One region of the Bacillus sp. 01N45 genome, then DNA from elsewhere that is predicted to be linked to it. Evidence: riboswitches for the same ligand, from Rfam matches in the RefSeq annotation. Region 1 holds a riboswitch; each other region holds the start of a gene.
The links. A riboswitch is a leader RNA that binds a small molecule or an ion and turns the genes downstream of it on or off. The one in region 1 is predicted to bind S-adenosylmethionine.
Positions count from the first base shown of each region.

Region 2: it holds a riboswitch for S-adenosylmethionine, as region 1 does, so the genes downstream of both, AC1DMU_RS22560 (methionine ABC transporter ATP-binding protein) here and metK (methionine adenosyltransferase) in region 1, are expected to answer to the same signal.
Region 3: it holds a riboswitch for S-adenosylmethionine, as region 1 does, so the genes downstream of both, AC1DMU_RS26295 (ABC transporter permease) here and metK (methionine adenosyltransferase) in region 1, are expected to answer to the same signal.

Region 1 covers NZ_JBFTQW010000013.1:102,377-107,344, reverse strand. Annotated here, with positions in the region: gene AC1DMU_RS24685 (hypothetical protein) at 1-104, shown strand, start outside; gene AC1DMU_RS24680 (hypothetical protein) at 111-290, shown strand; gene metK (methionine adenosyltransferase) at 332-1,531, opposite strand; SAM riboswitch class I at 1,701-1,822, opposite strand; gene pckA (phosphoenolpyruvate carboxykinase (ATP)) at 2,051-3,637, shown strand; gene AC1DMU_RS24665 (hypothetical protein) at 3,911-4,108, shown strand; gene AC1DMU_RS24660 (ATP synthase subunit I) at 4,224-4,607, opposite strand; gene AC1DMU_RS24655 (hypothetical protein) at 4,899-4,968, shown strand, end outside.
Region 2 covers NZ_JBFTQW010000011.1:86,265-91,232, reverse strand. Annotated here, with positions in the region: gene AC1DMU_RS22575 (toprim domain-containing protein) at 156-500, shown strand; gene AC1DMU_RS22570 (thioredoxin family protein) at 504-812, shown strand; gene AC1DMU_RS22565 (hypothetical protein) at 967-1,311, shown strand; SAM riboswitch class I at 1,437-1,544, shown strand; gene AC1DMU_RS22560 (methionine ABC transporter ATP-binding protein) at 1,844-2,869, shown strand; gene AC1DMU_RS22555 (methionine ABC transporter permease) at 2,862-3,527, shown strand; gene metQ (methionine ABC transporter substrate-binding lipoprotein MetQ) at 3,552-4,364, shown strand; gene metQ (methionine ABC transporter substrate-binding lipoprotein MetQ) at 4,436-4,968, shown strand, end outside.
Region 3 covers NZ_JBFTQW010000016.1:26,132-31,099, reverse strand. Annotated here, with positions in the region: gene AC1DMU_RS26305 (ABC transporter ATP-binding protein) at 1-106, opposite strand, end outside; gene AC1DMU_RS26300 (ABC transporter permease) at 63-1,067, opposite strand; gene AC1DMU_RS26295 (ABC transporter permease) at 1,084-2,001, opposite strand; SAM riboswitch class I at 2,136-2,241, opposite strand; partial or broken gene AC1DMU_RS26290 (DUF3951 domain-containing protein) at 2,410-2,487, shown strand; partial or broken gene AC1DMU_RS26285 (DUF3951 domain-containing protein) at 2,639-2,777, shown strand; gene AC1DMU_RS26280 (hypothetical protein) at 2,796-3,299, opposite strand; gene AC1DMU_RS26275 (hypothetical protein) at 3,574-4,020, shown strand; gene AC1DMU_RS26270 (multidrug effflux MFS transporter) at 4,054-4,968, opposite strand, start outside.

The sequences.
Region 1 (4,968 bases):
AAGGCGCAATTCCATACGCTACATTAGTAAGCATTATATTCGCAACACTATTTTTACTATGCAGTGCCTTTTGCGCGGGTAAAGCACGTCAAATGAAAGGTTGATTACATATGTTCCAGAAGAAACCAATCCTTTGTAAATCATGTAAAAAAGAAATACAAACGTATGAAAAAGCATGGATTCATATGCCCTTTCCAGCAAATAGTATGACGAATATGAAAAAGTATATTGAGCTATACGGCGAAGTGTATTGTAGCTCATGTATTCAAATTGGAAGTAAAACAAAATAAAAAAAGCTTTGCGCTCACGGCGCAAAGCTTTTTTTCATATATTATAGACCAGCTTGCTCTTTTAAAGCTGCAGCTTTGTCTGTACGTTCCCATGTTAGGTCTACATCAGTACGTCCGAAGTGGCCGTAAGCTGCTGTTTGTTTATAAATTGGGCGACGTAAGTCTAGCATTTTAATAATACCAGCTGGGCGAAGATCGAAGTTGTTACGAACTAGTTCTACTAGTACGTCTTCAGATACTTTACCAGTCCCGAATGTATCAACTGAAATTGATACTGGTTGTGCTACACCAATTGCGTATGCAAGTTGTACTTCTGCTTTGTCAGCAAGACCAGCTGCTACGATGTTTTTCGCAACATAACGAGCTGCATATGCTGCAGAACGGTCAACTTTCGTTGCATCTTTACCAGAGAATGCACCGCCACCGTGGCGAGCGTATCCACCATAAGTATCAACGATGATTTTACGTCCTGTTAAACCAGCATCACCTTGTGGTCCACCAATTACGAAGCGGCCAGTTGGGTTAATGAAGAATTTCGTTTCTCCATCCATTAATTCTGCTGGAACTACAGCTTTAATTACATGCTCTTTTAAATCGCGATCGATTTCTTCCCATGTAACATCTGGATGATGCTGTGTAGAAATTACGATTGTATCTACACGTACAGGTTTACCATTTTCATCATACTCAACTGTAACTTGCGTTTTTCCATCCGGACGTAAGTATGATAATGTGTCATCTTTACGTACTTCAGTTAAACGGCGAGCTAATTTGTGAGCAAGCGAGATTGGAAGTGGCATTAATTCTTGTGTTTCATTACATGCGAAGCCAAACATTAAACCTTGGTCTCCCGCACCAATTGCCTCAATCTCAGCGTCAGTCATTAGACCTTCGCGTGCTTCTAGCGCTTGGTCAACACCCATAGCGATGTCAGCAGATTGCTCATCGATAGATGTTAAAACTGCACAAGTTTCTGCATCGAATCCGTATTTTGCGCGTGTGTAACCAATGCCTTGAATTGTTTCACGAACGATTTTTGGAATATCTACGTAAGTAGAAGTCGTAATTTCCCCCGCTACCAATACTAAACCAGTTGTTACAGTTGTTTCACAAGCTACACGTGCATTTGCGTCCTTTGATAAGATCGCATCTAAAATTGAATCAGAAATTTGGTCACAAATTTTATCTGGATGTCCTTCAGTTACAGACTCAGATGTGAACAGATGACGTTTTTTTGTCATGTGGTAAACCTCCCTACAGTAATTGTATATATTGTACGGAACTCATCCTTAATTTGCCACAAACTGCGACATACATTTATTCTCCCACACAAGCATACAGAAAAACCTTTCCTACTTTACATAGAGGAAAGGTTTAATTTGCTACTTGCATACTGCTTTTTGCCCTTTGCTCTTATCGTTCGAGACCGTTAGCCTCGCACAGGTTTTAGCACCTATTCACCTGTATTTACCACTACAAGTGAGGTTGCTGGGCTTCATCGGGCCTGTCCCTCCGCCAGCTCGGGATAAGAGAGTATCCGTCCCAACCTATACTAAAGAAATGATATTCATTTGTCAATTAATATTCACATTTTCCTGAAAGTTTTTCTCAATACGCCTGGAATGAAATATTAATAAGGAAATAATACATTCACACAAACAAAAAGAAATAAATAGTATACATTATTTATATAATTGTGTTATACTCTTGTTGGGGATTACGAGAAATATTTCATTAAATGAAAAGGATGGTATATAAATATGAGTACTGTGAATGTCCAAATTGGTTTACACGAATTATTGAACGGAAGCAATGCACAGATTCAACTAAGTGTTCCGCAATTAGTGGAAAAAGTATTAATGCGAAATGAAGGGAAATTAACTTCTACTGGTGCCGTTTCTGCTTCAACAGGAAAATATACAGGACGTTCTCCTAAAGATAAATTTATTGTGAAAGAAGCATCGGTTGCTGACAAAATTGCTTGGGGAGCAGTGAATCAACCGATTTCTGAAGAACATTTTAATAAATTATACACTAAAGTTTTAGAATACTTAAAAGAAAAAGAAGAGTTATTCATCTTCAATGGATTTGCAGGCGCTGACCGCAATTACCGCCTACCAATTCAAGTTATTAACGAATATGCATGGCACAATTTATTTGTACATCAATTATTCATTCGTCCAACTGAAGAAGAATTAACAACTCATGAATCAGAGTTCACAATTGTTTCTGCACCGAATTTCAAAGCTGATCCAGCTGTTGACGGTACAAACTCTGAAGCATTCATTATGGTTTCATTCGAAAAACGTATCGTACTAATTGGTGGTACAGAATACGCTGGAGAAATGAAAAAATCAATCTTCTCTATTATGAACTTCTTACTACCTGAACAAGATATTCTTTCTATGCACTGCTCTGCAAACGTAGGTGAAGAAGGTGACGTAGCACTATTCTTCGGTTTATCTGGAACAGGTAAAACAACATTATCTGCTGATCCACACCGTAAATTAATCGGTGATGATGAGCATGGTTGGTCTGATAACGGTGTATTCAATATTGAAGGCGGTTGCTACGCAAAATGTGTAAACCTTTCTCACGAGAAAGAACCACAAATTTTCGATGCAATCAAATTTGGATCTGTTTTAGAAAACGTTATCATTAATAACCAAACGCGTATCGCAGACTATAACGATACTACTTTAACAGAAAATACTCGTGCTGCATACCCTATGCATGCGATTGACAATATCGTACTGCCAAGTGTTGCTGGACACCCAAATACAATCATTTTCTTAACTGCTGATGCATCTGGCGTATTGCCTCCAATCAGTAAGTTATCAAAAGAACAAGCTATGTATCATTTCTTAAGTGGTTACACTAGTAAACTAGCAGGAACAGAGCGCGGCGTTACATCTCCGCAAGCAACATTCTCAACTTGCTTCGGTTCACCATTCTTACCACTTGATGCATCTCGCTATGCTGAAATGCTTGGTGAAAAAATCGAGAAACACGATGCGAAAGTATTCTTAGTAAACACTGGCTGGACTGGTGGCGAATACGGCATTGGTAAACGTATGAACTTAGGTTACACTCGTGCAATGATTCAAGCAGCATTAAGCGGCGAACTTGCGAAAACTGAAACAGCTAAACATGACATCTTCGGTCTTGAAGTTCCACTTCACGTACCAGGTGTACCTGACGAAGTGTTAATGCCTGAACAAACTTGGGCTGATAAAGCTGCTTACAAAGCGAAAGCAATCGAGCTTGCGAGCGAATTCAAAGAGAACTTCAAAAAGTTCGACAGCGTTTCTGAAGATATTATTAACTTAGGCGGTCCAATCGCTTAAGTACAAACTTTCTGTTGGAATACCCCTTTTACTCATATGAATAAGTGTCGTGTAACCGTAAAGTTCCGCGTACTCACCGACAAAACCCAATGCGGCTTAACGGTTATACACACTTACATAAAAAAGAAGCTTACGTTAAAAACGTAAGCTTCTTTCTATATCTTATCTCTTCATCTATGACTTAGTTCGTTAAATCACAGAAAATTCATTTTATATTCATTCATTATTATTTTTTTATGATAAAATTTACATATGAAGGAAAGGATGAGGCCTATGAAAAATTTTTCTCGTACAGGAAAAATTTTATTCAGTTACGGAGCGATCCAAATGTTTTGGGGACTTGTGATGCTTAACGTTAATTTATTTGAGCATACAAGTGAAACGATAAAATATATTATTCTAATTACCGGAATAATTTGTTGTATTATATCCACCTTTTTTAAAGAACATAAGAGTCATACTAATACGTGATTTCATGTTAGCTTATAGGAAGCAGCAACCTGTATTTTATGCAAAATTATGCTTCCTATTGTAACTACCCCTCGCCGGATCCTCTATTCCACCTAAAAAGAGGCTTTTTATCTTTTTAGCTCTTTGTTAATTCTTCCTCATCTTTCATACTATAGTAGCCTAAATTCACAACGATTAAGAAATAACCCCCCAGAATCCCTACTGCAAATGCCCACATAACCATGTGGTGCTCAATTTCGTACATAATAACAGCGCCCAAAATGGCAGCTGCAAAACGATTAAACATACCGAGCGTCGGTGCTTTCGTTTTCTTTACGATACTATCTCCAAGCTTCTCAATTCGTCTCCCTAAAAGCCAAACACAATACATACTTACGATAAGTCCAATTCCAGCACCTAGAAAATGAGCTGAAAACGGTGTTAACATCCATCCTAGCAAAAGAAAACCTAGTAAATAATACGATTGAATTTTAAATGATCTTAATGACATACTAATCATGCTGTTCTCCTCTTCAGTAATTTTTATCTATCCAACAAAAGCTGTATAACTCATTTCTTTCGAGTTCATACTACTTAAAATTCATTTCACTCAAATTAAAAACAACATAAACAGTATGTTTATGTTGTTTGAATGTTTTCAGGAAATAATATTATACAAGATTTCAAGCATCATATTCTCATAATTTGTGACGTTTTTCCAAACATTTTTCGTCCATTTATGAAAAAAGTGATATCAATCTATGAACATACGGATATGATGTAATAAGTACACAAATAAAGGGGGCGTCTAATGATTTATTTTTTAATGGCTCTCATTCACCTCATTATCCCTGCACTTATTGGACTTTCATTGTATTGGT
Region 2 (4,968 bases), on a different contig from region 1:
GCGCCTCTAGTTCAGGAGTTCCAATGTCCTCTTGTTCTGAGCAAGCCGCTTCCGCTTTTCTTTTGCAAAAATAAACAGGAAACAACATGAAAATAACGAATATACTATATACTAAGTTAAAGGTTGTATAGTATATGGTGATCGGGTGATGACATATGATTTATGTAGAAAAAGTCATTATTGTAGAAGGTAAATCAGATAGAAGAAAGATTGAATCTATTATTCGTGAACCGGTGGAAATTGTTTGTACAAATGGTACAATTGGTTTATCGAAAATGGATGAGCTCATTGATCAGTTTTTTGATAAGGAAGTGTATGTACTAGTGGATGCTGATGATGCTGGAGAAAAGTTAAGGAAGCAATTTCGAAAAGAATTTCCGCAAGCAGAGCATATTTACATTGATCGCTCGTACCGAGAAGTGGCAACTGCGCCATCTTCACACTTAGCAAATGTATTATGGGGAGCTGACATTGACGTTTATACAGAATATTTACGGTAAGGAATGATAGAAGTGATTGATTGGACAGGAGCCGAAGCTACAGCCCTAATAGAGAACGAAGAAAAAACAGTGTTATATGTATATACTCCAATGTGTGGAACATGCCAATTAGCAAAAAAGATGTTAACAGTTGTTGAGCTGACAATTGAAGACCTCCAAATTGGAATGTTAGATTTAAATTATGCTCCGCATTTAGCGAAAGAGTATGGAATCGAAAGTGTACCGTGTTTACTTGTTTTTGAAAATGGGACACTCATGAAGAAGATATATGCATTTCATTCGGTTGAATATTTATATACGGAATTAAAGTAGGCGGCAAAGTTTTTGCCGCCTCGACATATTTCTCGGGAAATATGTCGAGATGCAGGGTGGTTACAGTATTTGTCGAGCGAAAGTAACAGGATTGCTCTTTAGTGAGAGGGAATGGTATGTGTAATAGAAAGTGATATGAAGGATGTGATTTAGGGTGAAATTATATTCTTTGCTGCAATCATTTGTAAATTACGCTAATGGTCAATATCATTTAGAGCCGCTTTTAAGACAAGGAGAAAAAACTGTTAATTTCCGCTTTGGAGATGAAAGTTGTTCGTTACAAATTTCAAGAGATTATATAGAGCTGCTACATGAGGAAAGAGGAACGGAGCAAATCGTTTGTGTAGATGAGGAAGATGTAAAACAATTGGTGAATGGAAATGTACGATTGCAAATGCTAATGAACGATGGACGTGTACAATATTCGGGAACGTATCGAACGATGCTATTAGTTGAATCGATGTTCCATATATGTAAACCGATGTCAGTAGGCGCTTAAAATTCTGAAGTTTCATTTTTTACGAAAATTTCTGTTGACATGGTGTGTGGATATTGATACAATTCAATTCATAAAATATAGACAATTTCATAAATTACAAATCAGACGAAAATGTAATCTGATTTCTCTTATCAAGAGAGGTGGAGGGACTGTGCCCTGTGAAGCCCGGCAACCGTCAACTTATGTTGAAATGGTGCCAATTCCTGCAAAGCAAATGCTTTGAGAGATGAGAGAGAGGGATAATGTTGTTATATACGCATATAAACCTTTCTGCTTCTCTAAAGCGGAAAGGTTTTTTTATTGTTTGAATGTGGAGGACATTCAAACAATAAAAGTAGTGATAATGGTGGACTACACGCATTAAAAATAAAAAATTGCGGAGTCGACCAAAAATCTAGCTTCAGCGGCTAGAACAGTCGGTCGTTTCATCCCTTCCTATGAGGCAAAAAGCACCTCTACGTCAGGGATTCGGGCGTCCTCTTGTTCTAAACGAGCCGCTTACGCTTTTTAAACAAAAAAAGGGGTGAACATCATGATCTTGTTAGAAAATGTAAAGAAAATATATAAAGCAAAAAGCGGTGATGTCACTGCTGTAGATAATGCCAATTTAAAAATAGACAAAGGTGAAATATTTGGTGTGATCGGATATAGTGGCGCTGGGAAAAGTTCTTTAATCAGATTATTCAATCAGTTAGAGAAACCAACTTCTGGCCAAATTACAATTGCAAATCGTGTGATTTCAGCAATTACAGGGAGTGAACTTCGTAAGGCAAGGCAAGAAATCGGAATGATTTTTCAGCACTTCAACTTACTTTGGTCACGAACTGTACGCGAAAATATCGAGTTCCCACTTGAAATTGCAGGTGTTGATAAGGCGAAGAGAAGAAAACGAGTGGATGAGTTAATTCATCTTGTTGGATTAGAAGGAAGAGGGGACGCGTATCCATCTCAGCTGAGCGGAGGACAAAAGCAACGCGTTGGTATTGCAAGAGCATTAGCTAACAATCCACAAGTGCTTTTATGTGATGAAGCGACATCAGCTCTTGATCCAGAAACGACAGATCAAATTTTAGATTTATTATTAGATATTAATAAGCGTCTCGGTTTAACAATTGTACTCATTACACACGAGATGCACGTGATTCGAAAGATTTGTAATCGAGTGGCGGTAATGGAGAAAGGGAAGATTGTAGAAACGGGTCCAGTACTTGATGTATTCCGCAATCCGCAGAAAGACATTACAAAGCGATTTGTACAGCAGTTAACGGATTCTGAAGATACAAATGAAACGATTGAAAGTTTAATTGAAAAGTATCCAGATGGTAAAGTAGTTCGTTTGCAGTTTATCGGTGAAGCTGTAGAAAGACCAGTACTTCAAAGATTAATGCAACGCAGTGATATAGAAGTTAGCATTTTGCAAGGAAACATCGCCCAAACAAATAACGGCTCTTACGGTAGTTTAGTTATTCATTTAAATGGTGAGGAAACAGCGATTCAGCAAGCAATAGAGGGAATACATCAAGATCAAGTAGAGCTGGAGGTGATTGCACATGGATAAGTTACTCACAAATATTGATTGGAATCAAATGTTAGAAGCAACTGGTGAAACGTTATATATGACGGCAATCGCAGCTCTTGCCACATTTGTTTTAGGACTAATTTTAGGATTGTTACTCTTTATGACAGCGAAAGATAATTTATGGGAAAACAAATCGGTTAACACGGCAATTGGAGCGTTCGTAAACATTTTCCGCTCGATACCGTTCATCATTTTAATCATTTTATTAATCCCATTCACAAAGATTCTGCTTGGAACAATTCTTGGAGCGAGTGCAGCACTGCCAGCTTTAATTATTGGAGCGGCACCGTTTTACGCGAGAATGGTTGAAATTGCACTTCGCGAAATTGATAAAGGTGTAATTGAAGCTTCAAAAGCAATGGGAGCAAAAACAAGCACTATTATTTTGAAAGTATTAATTCCAGAATCGTTACCAGCATTAGTATCTGGTATTACGGTTACAACAATCGCTTTAGTAGGCTATACAGCAATGGCGGGGGTTGTTGGTGCTGGTGGCCTTGGAACACTTGCTTATTTAGAAGGATTCCAGCGAGGAAATAACGATGTAACAATCGTTGCGACAATTTGTGTATTACTAGTGGTATTTTTCATTCAGTGGATTGGTGATAGTGTAACGACTCGAATAGATAAACGATAATAAAAAAACAGGAGGATGTTTCAAATGAAAAAATTATTACTTACAGCACTTATTTCAACTTCTATTTTTGGGTTAGCTGCTTGTGGCGGGAAAGATAAAGATGAAAAGAAACTAGTTGTGGGGGCTTCTAACGTGCCGCACGCTGAAATTTTAGAAAAGGCAAAACCGTTACTTGAGAAAAAAGGAATTGAATTAGAAGTGAAAAAGTTCCAAGATTACGTGTTACCAAATAAATCGTTAGCGGATAAGGATTTAGATGCAAACTACTTCCAGCATATTCCGTATTTAGAAAAAGAAATGAAAGATAAAAAATATGATTTTGAAATAGCAGGGAAAATTCACTTGGAACCAATTGGTGTATATTCTCAAAAGTATAAGAGCTTAAAAGAACTTCCAGACGGGGCGACAATTATTATGAGTAATTCCGTTACTGACCATGGACGTGGTTTAGCAATTTTACAAAAAGAAGGCATTTTAAAAATTAAAGACGGAGTAGATCCAGTTAGTGCAACTCCAAAAGATATTGCAGATAATCCGAAAAACTTAAAGTTCAAAACGGATATCGAGCCTGGTTTGTTACCACAAGTGTATAACAATAAAGAAGGCGACGCTGTTTTAATTAACTCGAACTATGCAATTGATGCGAAATTAAATCCAGAAAAAGATGCAATTGCAATTGAAGGTGATGATTCTCCATACGCAAACGTATTAGTGGTTCGTAAAGGTGATAAAGATAAAAAAGGGATTAAAGAGCTTGTAGAAGTATTGCATTCTAAAGAAATCGAAGACTTTATTAATAAAGAATATAAAGGAGCGGTTGTTCCTGTAAAAGAATAATTGCTGAAAAGAGCTGGTGTATGCCAGCCTTTTTTATAACTACATAACTATAGGGGAGAAGGGGACATCATATGAAAAAGATTCTATTGTCAGTTGTTACAGCGCTGTCTGTATTTACATTAGCTGCTTGCGGAGGGAAAGAAGAGAATAAGCTTGTGGTGGGAGCTTCTAACGTGCCGCATGCTGTTATTTTAGAAAAGGCACAGCCGATACTAGAGAAAAAGGGCATTAAATTAGAGATTAAAAAGTTCCAGGATTATGTTTTGCCGAATAAAGCGTTAGCGGATAAGGAAATTGATGCGAACTACTTCCAACACATTCCTTACTTAGATAAAGAAATTCAAGAAAAGGGATATAAAATTGTAAACGCAGGAAAAATCCATTTAGAGCCAATGGGCATTTATTCTAAGAAGTATAAAAGTTTAAAAGAATTGCCAGATGGCGGAACAGTTATTATGAGTAATAACGTAGCGGAGCGTGGCCGTATGCTCGCATTGTTACAAAAAGGTGGCGTTATTAAATTAAAAGACGGTGTAGATGTTGTTAAAGCAACAGTAAAAGATGTTGTAGAAAATCCGAAAAACTTAAAGTTTAAAACAGATGT
Region 3 (4,968 bases), on a different contig from region 1:
TTTCACCTTCATTAATAGAAAAGGAAACATGCTTCACAATTGCTTGCTTACTATTCTCTTTTTCAACGACCAATGTTACGTTTTCTAAAGATAAGAGCTGTCCCATGTTTTTTCTCCTTTCGATTCCGTTTTACAATCTTCGGATCAATTGCATCTTGCAAACCATCACCAATTGCATTAAATGCAAACATAATGAGTGCAATCATGATTGCTGGGAAGAATAATTGCCACCATTCTCCGCTTAGTAATGTCCCGAGTGCATCGTTCGTCATCGTTCCCCAGCTCGCTGCTGGTGATTGTACTCCGAGTCCGATAAAGCTTAAAAATGATTCTGAGAAAATAGCTGCTGGAATTGTAAATGATAAATTTACGATAATAATGCCTGTTAAATTCGGAATGATGTGTCCGTATATAATCTTCATATGCGATGTACCTAATCGCTCTGCTGCAATAACAAATTCTCTTTGCTTTAAAGATAATACTTGTGCCCTAACGAGACGTGCCATGCCAATCCATCCTGTTAATGCAAGGGCAATAATAATTGTAAAAAGCCCTGGTTTCATAACGATTAATAATAAAATAACAATTAATAAATATGGGATACCGTATAACACTTCAATCCCTCGTACAATCCACTCATCAATTAACGTTCCAAGGCGACTACGTCCTCTCACATATCCACTAAAGCCCCCGATTAGTACACCTATTCCTATATCAAGAGCCGCTGCCACTAATCCAACTGTTAGTGAAATTTTCCCTCCAGCCCAGGTGCGCGCCCATATGTCCCTTCCTAAATCATCTGTTCCGAACCAATGCTCACTACTAGGTGGGAGGTTTGTTGCTTCTTTTACTTGTTCACTCGCAGTAAATGCCGTTAAACTTTCGCCAACCAGTGAGAAAATAATAATTAGTAATAACGTCACTGCCCCTAAAACTGCTATAGGGTTTGATATAAACTTGCGAAACACTTCCTTCTTTCGACTAATCGTTTGCTGATCTTTATTTATCGTTAATTCTTTTTTCTCCTCATTCGTTAATAACTGTTTATTGATTTCATAAGCTCCCATTTAAATGCCCCCCTCCTTACGTAATAGAACGAATACGCGGATCCACAATACGGTGAATAATATCTGTAATGAAAATACAAGAAATTAATAATGCACTATAGAAAATCGTTGTTCCCATAATGACCGGATAATCCCGGTTAAAAATGCTATCTACAAAATATTTTCCTAGACCAGGAATGGAAAATATTTTTTCAATAACGAAAGTTCCTGTTAAAAGTCCAGCCATTAACGGTCCAACAAATGTAAGTACCGGAACAATCGCATTTCGAAGAGCATGTCTTATAATGATTTTCTTAATTGGTATGCCTTTCGCTCTCGCTAGCTTAATATAATCACTCTGCAAAACTTCAATCATATTAGAGCGAACAAATCTTGTAATAACCGCGATTGGTCCTAACGCTAATGCGAAGGATGGCAATACCGTATGTTCGAATGTGCCCCAAGACGCTACTGGTAAAAGTTCAAATTGTATAGCAAATACTTGTATAAATAGTGGTGCTAAAATAAAACTTGGAATAGAAATACCGAGAATCGCAAGTAAGCTCACACTATAATCAATTACTTTCCTATGATATAGAGCTGCAAATGTACCTGCTGCAATTCCGACTAATAATGAAATAACAAGTGCTTGTAAACCAATAATCGCTGATGGACCAAATCCTGTCGTTATAATTTCTGATACACCTTGACCTGTGGATTGAACAGATTCACCAAAATCAAAATGAACTACGCCATCTAAATAAGCAACATATTGATTCCATAACGGTTCATCAAGGTGATACTTCGCTCTCATGTTTTGTATCACTTCTTCAGGAAAGATTTTCGCATCTGATGAAAATGGATCCCCTGGAATGATATGCATAATCAAAAATGTTACTGTTGTAATGACCCATAGCGTGAACACCATAACCGATAGTTTTTTAATAACATACACTTCAATAACCCCCTAAACAAATGTATTTACTTTGTTTTATTGACATATTTGTTCCTATTACTTTTCCGCTTCTTAAAACACAAAAAGCCTTGATCTTAAAAAATAAGATCAAGGCTTAATAAACGAAGGCCCATCACTTATCTTTCAAGACTTGCTTGCTGGAATTAGCACGGTGTTCCTGTTACAGAACCCGCTGCTGAGGTGTCATAGGGCCAGTCCCTCTACCTCTCTGGATAAGTAAATTGCTATATTATTATTTGGTTCAAATTGTATATTTTGAATTATAATTCTGAAAAAATGAAAAGTCAATCAAATTGGATATATTTAGAAAAATCAGTTTTCGCTCCTTTTATCGAAATTACAGTTTTCTCTTATAATAAAAAGAAATAATATTAAAGAAGTTATAAGATGGATCCCTTGCTTCTTGCTACTATAGGATTACCATTAACAATCGTTATACTTGTCATCATCGGGGTCTATAAAGTGAAACTTTAATCAGTGGGGGGCATCCCCCACTGATTATTAGTTGAACCAATCGGGCTTTTAGGGGCAGTGGATCCCCTACCTAACTTCTTTGCTTTCACTGAATTTTGAGGTGGGGGTCTTACTGCCCGGCAAATAGCGGGATAAACTCTTTATTAAAAAGAAACGTATCACTTCTTTTTATACTCCATTCGATAGATAATATTACCAGACAAACAATCTCTGAATTTCACGAAAAACAAAATGTATTAGTATCCGGGGATGAAGACGGAGATGGTAAGAAGAAAAAATAACCTTGCGCGTACGCAAGGTTATTTTTTCGTTTCTGCTTGAAAACGTTTATAGTATGTTGATGCTGTTGCAAAGTTAATTTCTATATCACGAATCAATGATGAGTCTTCTTCTTTAGCTAACTTCTGTAATTTTTTCATTGCTTGTTCCGATTCATTCAAGAAACCAGCGTATACCTCATGTTCTTGCTCTTTCGATTTTGGAACACGAATTTCTTTACGTATATTATCAATATCTTCTAACATGCTAGTCGTTACCTTTTGCACATCTTCTTTATATGTAGCATTCGTTATTTCCTTACCGCCCTTTTCTTTTGCCACTTCAAATAACTGTAGTGCTTTATTAATTTCTTTATTCATTTTCATATCGTATTTTTCATGTACTGCACGGTATTCTTTCATCTCTTCTGTTTGCTCAGTAGATTGCTCTACCTTTTCTTTCGGTTCTTTCGTATCTTTATTTCCATTACATCCTGCTAGAAGGATCATACTTCCCATTACAGCAATACCCAAAACCTTCTTCATCTCTTCTTCTCCTTTTATCTACAGCTACTACTCATTATAGTTTCTTTTATCTCCACTTGTTATTATACCGAGAACATCCTACTTTTTACACTTAAGACGCTACCTTAATATACATGCCTACATTTTTGTCACAGTATCGTCACTTTATGCAAATAACTTTTGCACTGCTTTACTACATCACCTTACAAAACTGTAAGCACACATAAAGAACAAACCATGCTAGACTTACATATGCATAACGCAAACATATGTAAGTTTTTAAGGAGAATCATCTATGTACAACACAATGCCTTTTATGGGAGAAGATATTCGTGTCCTTATTCGTGAAAAATCACTTCATATCGAAAATACAGAGAGCCTTCGCCGCGTATTAAAAAAGAAACATGCTCCATTTAAGTTAGCCCAATATTTAAAACAACAACATACAAATCAATTTCATACCGTGCTAAATATATCAGATAAATCATTAACAATCGAAATCATCGGTCATGTCTACATTGGAAACTTCGCAGATATCTTAAAAGAAATCCCACGTATACCGAAAATTGCTCCTATTATCGTTAAAAAAGCGTATAAAATTACCGACCATACCGATATTATCGACTGCGGGGAAAAAGAAGTCGATAGTAATCGCTGGGCGTGGGATAAACTTGCTGTTTTATATGATACGATCATGAATAATATGTATGAGGTATTTCAAAGAAATGAAAAAAAGAACTGATTCAAATATTCCCTTTGAATCAGTTCTTTTTTGTTAAGCCTCTAAATTTTGTCTTTGTTGTAGTTCAAACTGCTTTTCACTTCTTCTGGCCATAAATAGATAACATAATACAGCACCAATTTCACAAAGAGCTATTACAACCCCCATCGGTAATGCGGTGTTGCTTCCACCAATACCTACTAACGGTGCAACAAGTGCTCCTGAAATAAATTGTAATAAACCTAATAAAGCCGACGCTGTTCCTGCAGCTTGTTTCTGATTTCTCATCGCTAATGAGAACCCAGTTGTTGATACAACCCCGACACTTGATACGACAAGGAATAACGAGCATAAAACACCAATTAAACCTATTCCTAGTAAGATTGTCAGTAGTAAAGATAAACCACCAACGGCTGCAATAATAATACCGGAAACGAATAACGTTTTCTCATTCACTTTCCCTGCTAAACGGCCCGTAACCTGACTAGCAATAATAATACCGATACCGTTAATCGCAAAGAATAAGCTAAATTGCTGTGGTGATGCTCCGTATATGTTCTGCAACACAAATGGTGAGCCCGAAATGTAAGCAAACATTGCCGCCGTTACTAGCCCTTGTGATAATGCATATCCCATAAACAAACGATCTTTTAACAGTTTTCCATACGTCGCCAATGTCCCTGACAAACCACCTGTTTCTCTTTCTTCAGGAGGTAATGTTTCACGTAATACGAAAGTAGCTGATATTAACATGAATACACTAATTGCTCCGAGAACGATGAAGACACCGCGCCATGTTGTGAACTGTAGTAATTGTCCCCCTATAATCGGTGCCAAAATAGGCGCTGCTCCGTTTACTAACATGAGCAGTGAGAAAAACTTCGTCATTTCAGAACCTGAATACATGTCACGTACCATTGCACGTGATATAACAATCCCGGCCGATCCTGAAGCCCCTTGTAAGAAGCG